One region of the Bacillus paralicheniformis genome, then DNA from elsewhere that is predicted to be linked to it. Evidence: predicted binding sites of a transcription regulator. Region 1 holds the regulator's gene; each other region holds the start of a gene.

Region 1 (3,109 bases):
CCTATTGAAGAATATTTGAAACACGTCGAGAAAATGCAAATGATTATTGGAGGATTTCTATGATGAGAAGCCCTAAATTCTGGGGAGCGATTTATTTATTAACGGGTGTGCTGTTTACATATCTGGCGGCAACCTCGCCCGGAAGCATGTGGTCTTTTTACACGATCCTGCTGATGCTTTTCGCAGCCTATAATATCAGCATTTCCTTTAAAATGTTCGCCCTGGCCGGCAAGATGAAACGAAAAGATCAATAGCCTTTTTTGTGAAGGAAAAGAGCCATTCTGAAAAAGAATGGCTCTTATTTTGTATGGTCGTTCAAAAACGCTTGATTTTCCTCTTGAATCATTGTTTTTTGCGCCTGCCTGTAGGATATTCTTGAAATCACGATACTGATTTCATAAAGAATGAGCAATGGCACTGAGACCATTAAATGCGACAAAAGCTCAGGCGGTGTAATGAGCGCCGCGATGACGAACAACACAAAATATGCGTATTTTCTGATTTTCGCCAAAAACATCGGCGTCACGAGGCCGAGCCTTGTGATAAACATGATGACCACAGGCATCTGAAACAATAAGCCAAAAGGAAGCGTCAACTGAAGCAGAAACTGAAAATATTCGTGTATTCCGATGACCTGGTTGACATTCAGATCATCTGAGACTCTCGTCATAAAGTCCACGACAAACGGAAATAAAATAAAGTAAGAAAAGGCAATGCCGCCTAAAAAAAGAATAATCGATATCGGAATATAGCTGAGCGTCACTTTTCGTTCTTTTTCATACAGCCCCGGGCTAATGAAAGCCCACAGCTGGTATAAAACAAGCGGCGAAGTCAAGACGGCGCCGATGATGAAAGCGAACTGCACGTACACAAATAAAGGATCGGTCAGCTTGAACGCGTTGAGCGTCAGCAGCTTCGCTTCATCCGTCTGCTGCAGATAGATAATCAGCGGCTTTGCCAATAAAAAGCCTGCCACAACAAATAAAACAAAAAAGAAAAAAGTGATCACAAGCCGTCTGCGTAGTTCTGTGATATGTTCTATCAGCGACATTTCTCTTTCCTTCATAAATGTCATCCTATCCTACTGATCTTCTTTCTTTTTATCGGAATCGTCGTCAGCCAAACCTTTTGTCGCATTCTTAAACTCCCTCAGCGTGTTTCCCGCTGCTCTTCCCAGCTCGGGAAGTTTTTTCGGGCCGAATATCAAAAGCGCCACCACGACAATTAAAATAAAGCTTCCAGGACCGATTGGCATAAAGCCTGCCCCCTTTCCTTTATTTTTCGTTTTCCGTTTTACTTTTCCTGCATTGAATAATGTTTCATGAAATACACCAGCGACTGAAGTTCAACCGCCAAATCTATATGATGAATGCGAATGTGTTCCGGCACATTCAAGCGGGCCGGCGTGAAATTAAGAATGCCTTTAATGCCAAGCTCCACCAGCCTGTCTGTAATCGACTGTGCGGCTTGAGCCGGTACCGTCAAAATGGCGACGGGGATATCATCCGTCATATGCTCTTCAAGTCTATTCAGATCATAGACGGGAACACCGCCGACCTCGGTTCCGATTTTTTCCTCATTGATGTCAAACGCCATGGCGATTTTTGTATTATTATTTTTGATAAAATTGTAATGGAGAAAGGCTGTCCCCAAATTCCCCACGCCAATGAGCGTTACGTTCGTCATTTCATCCTGATCAAGCGTCTTTCTGAAAAAGGACAGCAAATAATTGACATTGTAGCCGTATCCTTTTTTTCCGAGCGCGCCGAAGTACGAGAAGTCCCTGCGGATGGTCGCAGAATCGACTTTGACGGCATCGCTCAGCTCAGCGGAAGATACACGCTGTTTTCCGGATGCATGAAGGTTTTTTAAAAAACGATAATATAATGGCAACCGTTTCGCTGTCGCTTGCGGAATTTTTGAATGATCCATGTTCATAAACTAATCCTCCATGTCTACATCAGCTTTTTCCCTTTTATAGTCACCGTTTTTCCCGCCTGTCTTTTCGAGAAGAAAGGTCGGTCCTATCACCATTCCCTTATCCGCCGCTTTGCACATGTCATATACGGTCAGCGCACATACGGAGACCGAAGTTAACGCTTCCATTTCCACACCTGTGCTCCCTTTGGTCTTCACTTTAGATTGAATATGCAGGATGCTCTTCTGTTCTTTCTCCTCCCAGCGAAAGGCGATGTCGACTCCTTTCAGAGCGATCGGATGGCACATCGGGATGATGGCGGATGTCTGTTTTGCGGCCATGATTCCGGCCACTTGCGCCACCGACAATACATCGCCTTTTCCGATTTCCCGGTTTTTGATTTTTTCATGTACTGTTCGATTCATAGACACGCTTGAAACAGCCGCAGCTGTGCGTACTGAAGCTTCCTTTTCGCTTATATCAACCATCTTGGCTCTGCCTTGTTCATTAAAATGTGTAAACTCATTCATGTTCTGAACTCTCCTTATAACGATCATACACTATTTTTTTCATTCTGTCTTTTTCTTTGGCTAAAATCTTCCAGACTTCACTTAATTGTTTGCTGACTGCGCAGTGATAGGCTACACTTAAAATAGCAGACAAGAGGTGAAAGATCATGATGATTTTACAAGTGAACCAACTTTCAAAATCGTTTGGAGCCGATACGATTTTAACGAATATAAAACTCGAAGTCAGATCTCGGGACCGGATTGCGATCGTCGGACGCAACGGCGCCGGAAAATCGACTCTTCTAAAGATTATCGCAGGAAAACTTTCATATGAAAAGGGGGACATCATCAAGCCGAAAGATTTGACGATGGGCTACCTTGACCAGCATTCCGGCCTCGATTCCAAGCTGACGCTCAAAGAGGAATTGCTGTCGGTATTTGATTTTCTGAAAAAAATGGAACAAGAAATGCGCGCGATCGAGGAAAAGATGGCGCAGGCCGGACCGGACATGCTTGAATCATTGATGAAGACGTATGACAGGCTTCAGCAGGAGTTCAAGGACAAAGGCGGCTACCAATATGAGGCAGAGGTCAGATCCGTCATGCACGGGCTCGGCTTTGCGGGATTTGACGACTCCGTCCGCGTCCAGGACTTAAGCGGAGGTCAAAAAACAAGGCTTGC
Region 2 (3,109 bases), 1.4 Mb from region 1:
GTAGTATTTCGGCAATGATGTGACCCCGATGGAAAAGACCGCTCCGCCGATGCCGAGGAAGAATCCGCCAAGGATCAAGTCGAACAGCGAATCGGCTGTGCTGATCCAAAAAATCGGGAACAGAAGCAGCACAAAGCTGATCATGAACGTGATTCTCGCACCGAATCTGTTTGTGTAGTATCCCAGCGGAATCCTCAGAAGCGAGCCGAGTATGACCGGAATGGCCGTGACAAGGGATATCTCACTGTCTGTCAGGGCGATGTCCTGCTTAATGTGGGGCATTAAAGAGGAAATCAACACCCAAACCATAAATCCTGCGACTAAACTAAATGACTGCAGCGGTAATTGTATTTTTTGACGATTTACCATTGCGTTTTTGCTCCTTTCAAAGGGAAAAATGAATAAATCAATCAGCATGTTTATCTTACAAAAAGTCTTTTAAAAACATTGTGAATTACGTCACACGGTCATTCGTTTGATTCGTGTTTAATATCGGTAAGTGAGGGATAGTAAACGGATGTAAAAAATAAATGGTTCATTTGCGGACTTTTTCGTTTATCATGAAAATAAAAAAAGGAGTGCCGCTTTTATGTTTATAAAGCTTACGCAAGAAGAAAAGCAAGCGATCATCGAGGAAATCAAACGCTTTTATGTTGAAGAAAGGGGAGAAGAGGTTGGAGACATCGCGGCGATTCAAATGTTTGAATTCGTAAAGGAAAAGCTGGGCCCTTACTTTTATAATCAGGCGCTGAAGGACAGCCGCAGAGTCGTGGAAGAGAAGGCAGCGGCGATTGAAGAAGAGCTCTTTGCGCTGGAGCGCCGTCTGTGACAACGCGCTCTCCTTTAGCAAAACCGAAGGGATTGAAAGACCAATGGAGTTTCTGAAGCAATTTATGATTTTCAGCGGGCTGAATGATGAAGAGTTCAAACAAATCGAGCAAATCGCGGTCAAGCGCACCTATCAGCCGAGAATGTTTGTTTTTATGGAAGGGGAAGAGAGGGAAGCGGTATTCTTCATTAAATCCGGTCTTGTTAAAGCCTTTAAAATCGATGAAGACGGCAATGAGCAAGTGATTTCGATTCTGCAAAGCGGGGACATGTTTCCCCATGTCGGCTTTTTTGACCGCTCCCCATACCCGGCAACAGCCGAAGCCGTTCAGGAAACCGAGTTGATCGTAATCCGCATCGCTGATTTTAATGAACTTTTGATGAAATATCCGGAAATGACAATAAAAGTGATGCAAATCATGGGGAAAAAGATTCTCGATTTGCAAGAGCGGATCCAGGGTTTTATTTCAAAAGATGTCCAGCACCGCTTGACGCATGTATTAATGAAGCTCGCTGCAGAACACGGCATTCCTCAAGAAAAAGGGGTCTACATCAGCCTGCCCATTACCAATCAGGATTTTGCGAACATGGTCGGAACGTCAAGGGAAACGATTAACCGCACATTAAATGAAATGAAAAAGAAAAATCTGCTGACAGCTGACAGGAGCGGAATTTTCATACATGATACAGACTGGCTGAACGGCTGCAATTGAAGGATAAGATGAAGGCTTTCCATTGAACAACAGATGGAAAGCCTGTTTTTATTTTGTTCACAAATCCGCCATTATTTAAGTGATCTGGTTCACAACCGGTGTGCTGCATATCCAGTATCTTAGGACATGCAAAATCAAAAAAGGAGTGAACCGCAATGGAAGTTCAAAGAAAGACGGTGCCCGTTAAAAAAGCATCGAAAAACGGTTTTTTGAAATCTGTTCTCGTCTTTACTTTAATCGTTAGTTTTTCGGTGCTGCTTTTGGGAGGCTATTGGATCTTCAAAGGACTTGCACCAAGACCAGTTGAAGTGTCCGGGCCAAACGGAGAGGTGCTCATGACCAAATCGTCCATTTCAGGCGGTCAGGCCGTATTTCAAAAATACGCGCTGATGGATTATGGCACGATTTTGGGGCACGGATCTTACATGGGGCCTGATTACACGGCCGAAGCCCTGAAAATCTATACGGAAGGGATGCAGGATTTTAAGGCGGAGGCACGATACGGCAAGCGCTTTAAACAACTTTCAGATGAAAAGCAGTCCACCATCCGGAATCAAGTCATCCGCGAAATGAGAAAAAACCGTTATAATCGCGCGTCAGATACATTGAAGCTGACAGATGCGCAGGTTTATGGATTGCAGCAAGTGCGTGATCATTACCGCAATGTCTTTACAAAAGGAGACGGCTGGGGGCTTGAGCCCGGTTTAATTAAAGAAAGCCACATGCCTAAACGCGACAGAGCGTGGGTTGACAGCGAAGACCAAATCACGCAGATCTCCGATTTTATCTTCTGGACGGCATGGCTTTCCAGTACATTAAGGCCTGGCGACGACATTACGTACACGAACAACTGGCCGTATGATGAAGATGCCGGAAACACGATGTCATTTGCCGCCGTTTGGTGGAGCGGCGCAAGCGTCACCATCCTTATTTTATTTGTCGGCATTATTTTATTCGTGTTTTACCGTTACAAGCTTGGAATGAAAGAGGCTTATCAGGAAGGGGCGTTTCCGGTATTTGATCTGGATAAACAGCCGCTTACGGCATCACAGGTTAAAACCGGAAAATATTTCGCCGTTGTGTCGCTGCTGTTTTTTGTTCAGGCCATGTTCGGAGCTTTGCTTGCCCACTATTATATTGAGCCGGACAGCTTTTTTGGGATCGATTGGATCAGGGATATGTTGCCATTCAGCATATCTAAGGGATTTCACCTCCAGCTGGCGATCTTCTGGATTGCGACTTCATGGCTCGGTATGGGCATTTATGCGGCGCCGCTTGTCGGAGGCCGCGAGCCGAAAAGGCAGGGGCTGCTTGTCGATATTCTGTTTTGGGCGCTGATCGTCCTTGTCGGCGGAAGCATGGCCGGCGAATGGCTCGGAGCGAAAGGCCTTTTAGGAAACAACTGGTTCTTATTCGGCCACCAAGGAATGGAATATATTGAACTCGGCCGCTTCTGGCAGGTCATTCTCGCACTCGGCATGCTGATATGGCTGTTTATCGTTTTCAGAGGCATTAAGAGCGGCCTCAAGCGGGAATCTGATAAAGGCGGTTTGATTCATCTGCTGTTT
Region 3 (3,109 bases), 1.4 Mb from region 1:
TCCCTGGATTGGTCGAGGTAGACACCGCCGTTTCCGGAAGCATCGCTCGTTCCCCATTCTGTGACGAAAATCGGCGCTCCTTTGCTGAGTGCATAGTCTGCTTTATCCCGCAAAGACTGACCGTGCGTACCCGCATAAAAATGGAGCGCGTACATGACATTGCCGTCTTTCAGCTGATTGTCCGCCGCATCGTTGACATCTTGGCTCCAAGTGCCTGTCCCAACGATCACAATATTTTTCGGAGAATTTTTGCGGATCACGGACAAAATGTCTTCAGCGTAAGGTTTAATGTCACGGTTCCAGTTGACATCGCCGTTCGGCTCGTTGGCAATTTCAAAAATGACGTTTGGCGTCTTGCCGTAAAGCCTTGACATTTCGTTGAAAAACTCTTTTGCTTTCGCTTTGTTTTGGTTTGGATTGCCGTCGCTCAGTATGTGCCAGTCGATGATCACATAGATTCCGAGTTCTTTTGCCGCTTCGACGGCTTCCTTCACTTTGTTTTTAACCGACGGATTGTCAATATAGCCGCCTTCACCCGTATACATAGCCGCGCGGAAGACATTGATGCCCCAGTCGTCTCTCAGCCATTTTAACGAGTCTTTGTTGACATAATCGCCATACCACTGCAGCCCGTGTGAACTGATTCCTTTCAGCTGAACCGCTTTTCCTTTTTGATTGACGAGCTGCGTACCTTTCAAGGTGAGCTGTCCGTTTACAGCAACGGGTGTTTGAGAAGCGGCAGACGCTTTAGGTGCGATGATACCGCTGATGCCGAGTGTTGCTACCATGAAGCAGGCGATGAAGACAGAAATGGAACGTTTCATGTATGACATTCTTTTTCCTCCAATGATGTTATTTTCCAAAAACACTTTCTGGCAGACATTTTCACCCCTTTCTTGGCTTGTAGCACGTTACTGATTGTAAAAAAACTATTCATTGATTGTCTATCAACCATATTTCACGTTTTTTTCGTTTTGAAAATCTATCTATTTCCTCTTTTCGTATGAAATGGGAGGTCTGAATGCTAATGATGAAAAGCTAAAAAAGTATGACCGGGGACTTTGTGCTTCCTTTTTCTCTCAATTCGAAATTTTAAAACCTGATTCTTCTTCAAAATAATGTCTTCCCTCTGCCTAAAATGCGGCAACCGGGAAAAAATCGCTGTAAAAAGTTCACAAAGCGGACATGTTCTCTCTGCTGTTTGTGTCACTTTATTGTCAAAAAAATAAAACCATCCGCTTGGAATGGTTTATTTCTTTAAATCAGAGAAAAAGCTGACAAGTTTTGTTGCGACACCGACAAACGTTTCAAGAATCGCCTGTCCACCTGCGACCGATAAAATTAAAATTAACGGGAATATCGTTTTTGGGACAATCAGATACCCGACAGCGACGATCAAAGCGCACCATATCCCTGCGCACCAATAGCAATTCAGCAAATAGCCGAAGTTTGATTTCGGCACTTTTTTCGTTTCTACATGCCCTTGTTCATCAACCGTCTGCTTTTTCTTCATGAACGGTTTCCGGATAAACTCCGTGATCTTGTCAAAAACAATCAAATGAGTTAGCCGGTAACTGGCGAGAATCAGCATCGTAAATGTAAGCCAGGATAAATGCTCCATTGCAGGCCTCCAACATGAAAAGTTATCTATAGCTATTTCCCGATTTCTTCTGACTTATTGCTTTTTCTGTCATTTTTCCCGAATGTGATGTAGATCACGATTTTCCATCGGTGAACCCGTTACATTTAACCCATAGCATAAAAAACACTTCAGGAGGTTTTACAAATGGAAGCAGTATTTGATCAAAACACAAAAACAGGTGATATTGTTACGCGTTTTCCAAGAGCCAGCAGGCTGCTGAAAGAATATCGCATCGACTTTTGCTGCGGGGGCAACCGCCCGATCGGTGAAGCGATAAAAGAACAGGATTTAAATGAAGAAGAGATCTTAGCAAAAATCAATACATTATATCAAGAGACAAAGGCATTGAACGCAAAAGAGACGAACTGGAGTGAAGCCCCGTATTCACAGCTGATCGACCATGTGATTCATACGCACCATGCTTACCTGTATGAGGTGCTTCCTGAACTATCAGGCTTTGTCACAAAAGTCTACCGGGTTCACGGCATCCATCATCCGGAACTCGCCCAGGTCCATCAATTGTTCCATCAGCTGAAAACTGAACTGGAACACCATCTCTTTCAGGAAGAGGAACTCATTTTCCCGAAAGTGACGGCCTATGAAGGGACGCGATCAATGGACAGCCTGGCAGAAGCGGTTCAGGCGATCGACGTCCTTGAACAAGAGCATGAAGCCGCAGGCAGCATCTTGAAGGAACTGAGAAAAGTGACCAATGACTATACCCTTCCTGAAGGGGCATGCACAACATATACACTGACTTACTTAAAGCTTGATGAATTGGAAACAGATCTTTTTCAGCACATTCACCTGGAAAACAATATTTTATTCCCGCGGCTTGAAGCGGAAGCCAATCAATAAAACAAAAAGACAGAGGATTTCACTTCCTCTGTCTTTTTGTTTATCTATTCATCTGAAGCAATGTCTTTAACTGGAAGCGCTTCTCCTTCCTGATGCGTCGGTTTGCGGAGATGGAATAATGCTCTGATGCTGAATATGACCAAAATCACGATTCCGGCTAAAAAGATCGTATCCGGCACAGCCCTCCAAGTCAGCAGCGTTTGCACCGTATCCTGCTGTAAAAACTCAGGCGCCCTTGAGCTCCAGTACCCGTCTTCAAACGCTTTTTTCAATTGAAGAAAACCGACCGGCAACAAATTGATAAACACCATTCCGAACAAGCCGATGTTCAGCGACCAGCAGGCTATTTTCAGCCATTTATCATTCCACGCTTCTTTTTTGGCGATATTGCGTAGCGTATACAGCCAGACAGCAATGGCAAACATGCCGTACACGCCCATCATCGCCCCGTGCCCGTGGGCAGGTGTCAGGAACTGGCCGTGCTCAAAATAGCTGACAGCAGGCAGATTGATCAAAAAGCCCAATACCCCTGCACCGACCAGATTCCAGATCGCCGTTGAAATCAAGAACCAGAACGTTGCTTTATACGGGAAATGATGGCCTCCGTCT

The links. The regulator Rex, encoded in region 1, represses fermentation and respiration genes when NADH is low (regulators of the CRP and FNR family bind a similar motif). The targets are predictions, from matches to a motif close to TTGTGAAATATTTCACAA.
Region 2: a site for Rex is predicted at 1,619-1,636, ahead of CP943_RS10725 (nitric-oxide reductase large subunit). Genes of this name have one in related genera too.
Region 3: a site for Rex is predicted at 1,704-1,721, ahead of ric (iron-sulfur cluster repair di-iron protein). Genes of this name have one in related genera too.

What each region holds. Positions count from the first base shown of each region.
Region 1 is NZ_CP023665.1:692,819-695,927, reverse strand. It holds gene CP943_RS03575 (CPBP family intramembrane glutamic endopeptidase) at 1-63, shown strand, start outside; gene CP943_RS03570 (YdiK family protein) at 63-254, shown strand; gene tatC (twin-arginine translocase subunit TatC) at 299-1,075, opposite strand; gene CP943_RS03560 (twin-arginine translocase TatA/TatE family subunit) at 1,082-1,255, opposite strand; gene CP943_RS03555 (redox-sensing transcriptional repressor Rex) at 1,294-1,938, opposite strand; gene moaC (cyclic pyranopterin monophosphate synthase MoaC) at 1,942-2,448, opposite strand; gene CP943_RS03545 (ABC-F family ATP-binding cassette domain-containing protein) at 2,595-3,109, shown strand, end outside.
Region 2 is NZ_CP023665.1:2,073,746-2,076,854, forward strand. It holds gene CP943_RS10710 (nitrate/nitrite transporter) at 1-369, opposite strand, end outside; gene CP943_RS10715 (DUF2164 domain-containing protein) at 590-829, shown strand; gene CP943_RS10720 (Crp/Fnr family transcriptional regulator) at 873-1,541, shown strand; gene CP943_RS10725 (nitric-oxide reductase large subunit) at 1,697-3,109, shown strand, end outside.
Region 3 is NZ_CP023665.1:2,077,232-2,080,340, reverse strand. It holds gene CP943_RS10740 (cellulase family glycosylhydrolase) at 1-824, opposite strand, end outside; gene CP943_RS10735 (DUF1360 domain-containing protein) at 1,250-1,621, opposite strand; gene ric (iron-sulfur cluster repair di-iron protein) at 1,787-2,500, shown strand; gene CP943_RS10725 (nitric-oxide reductase large subunit) at 2,545-3,109, opposite strand, start outside.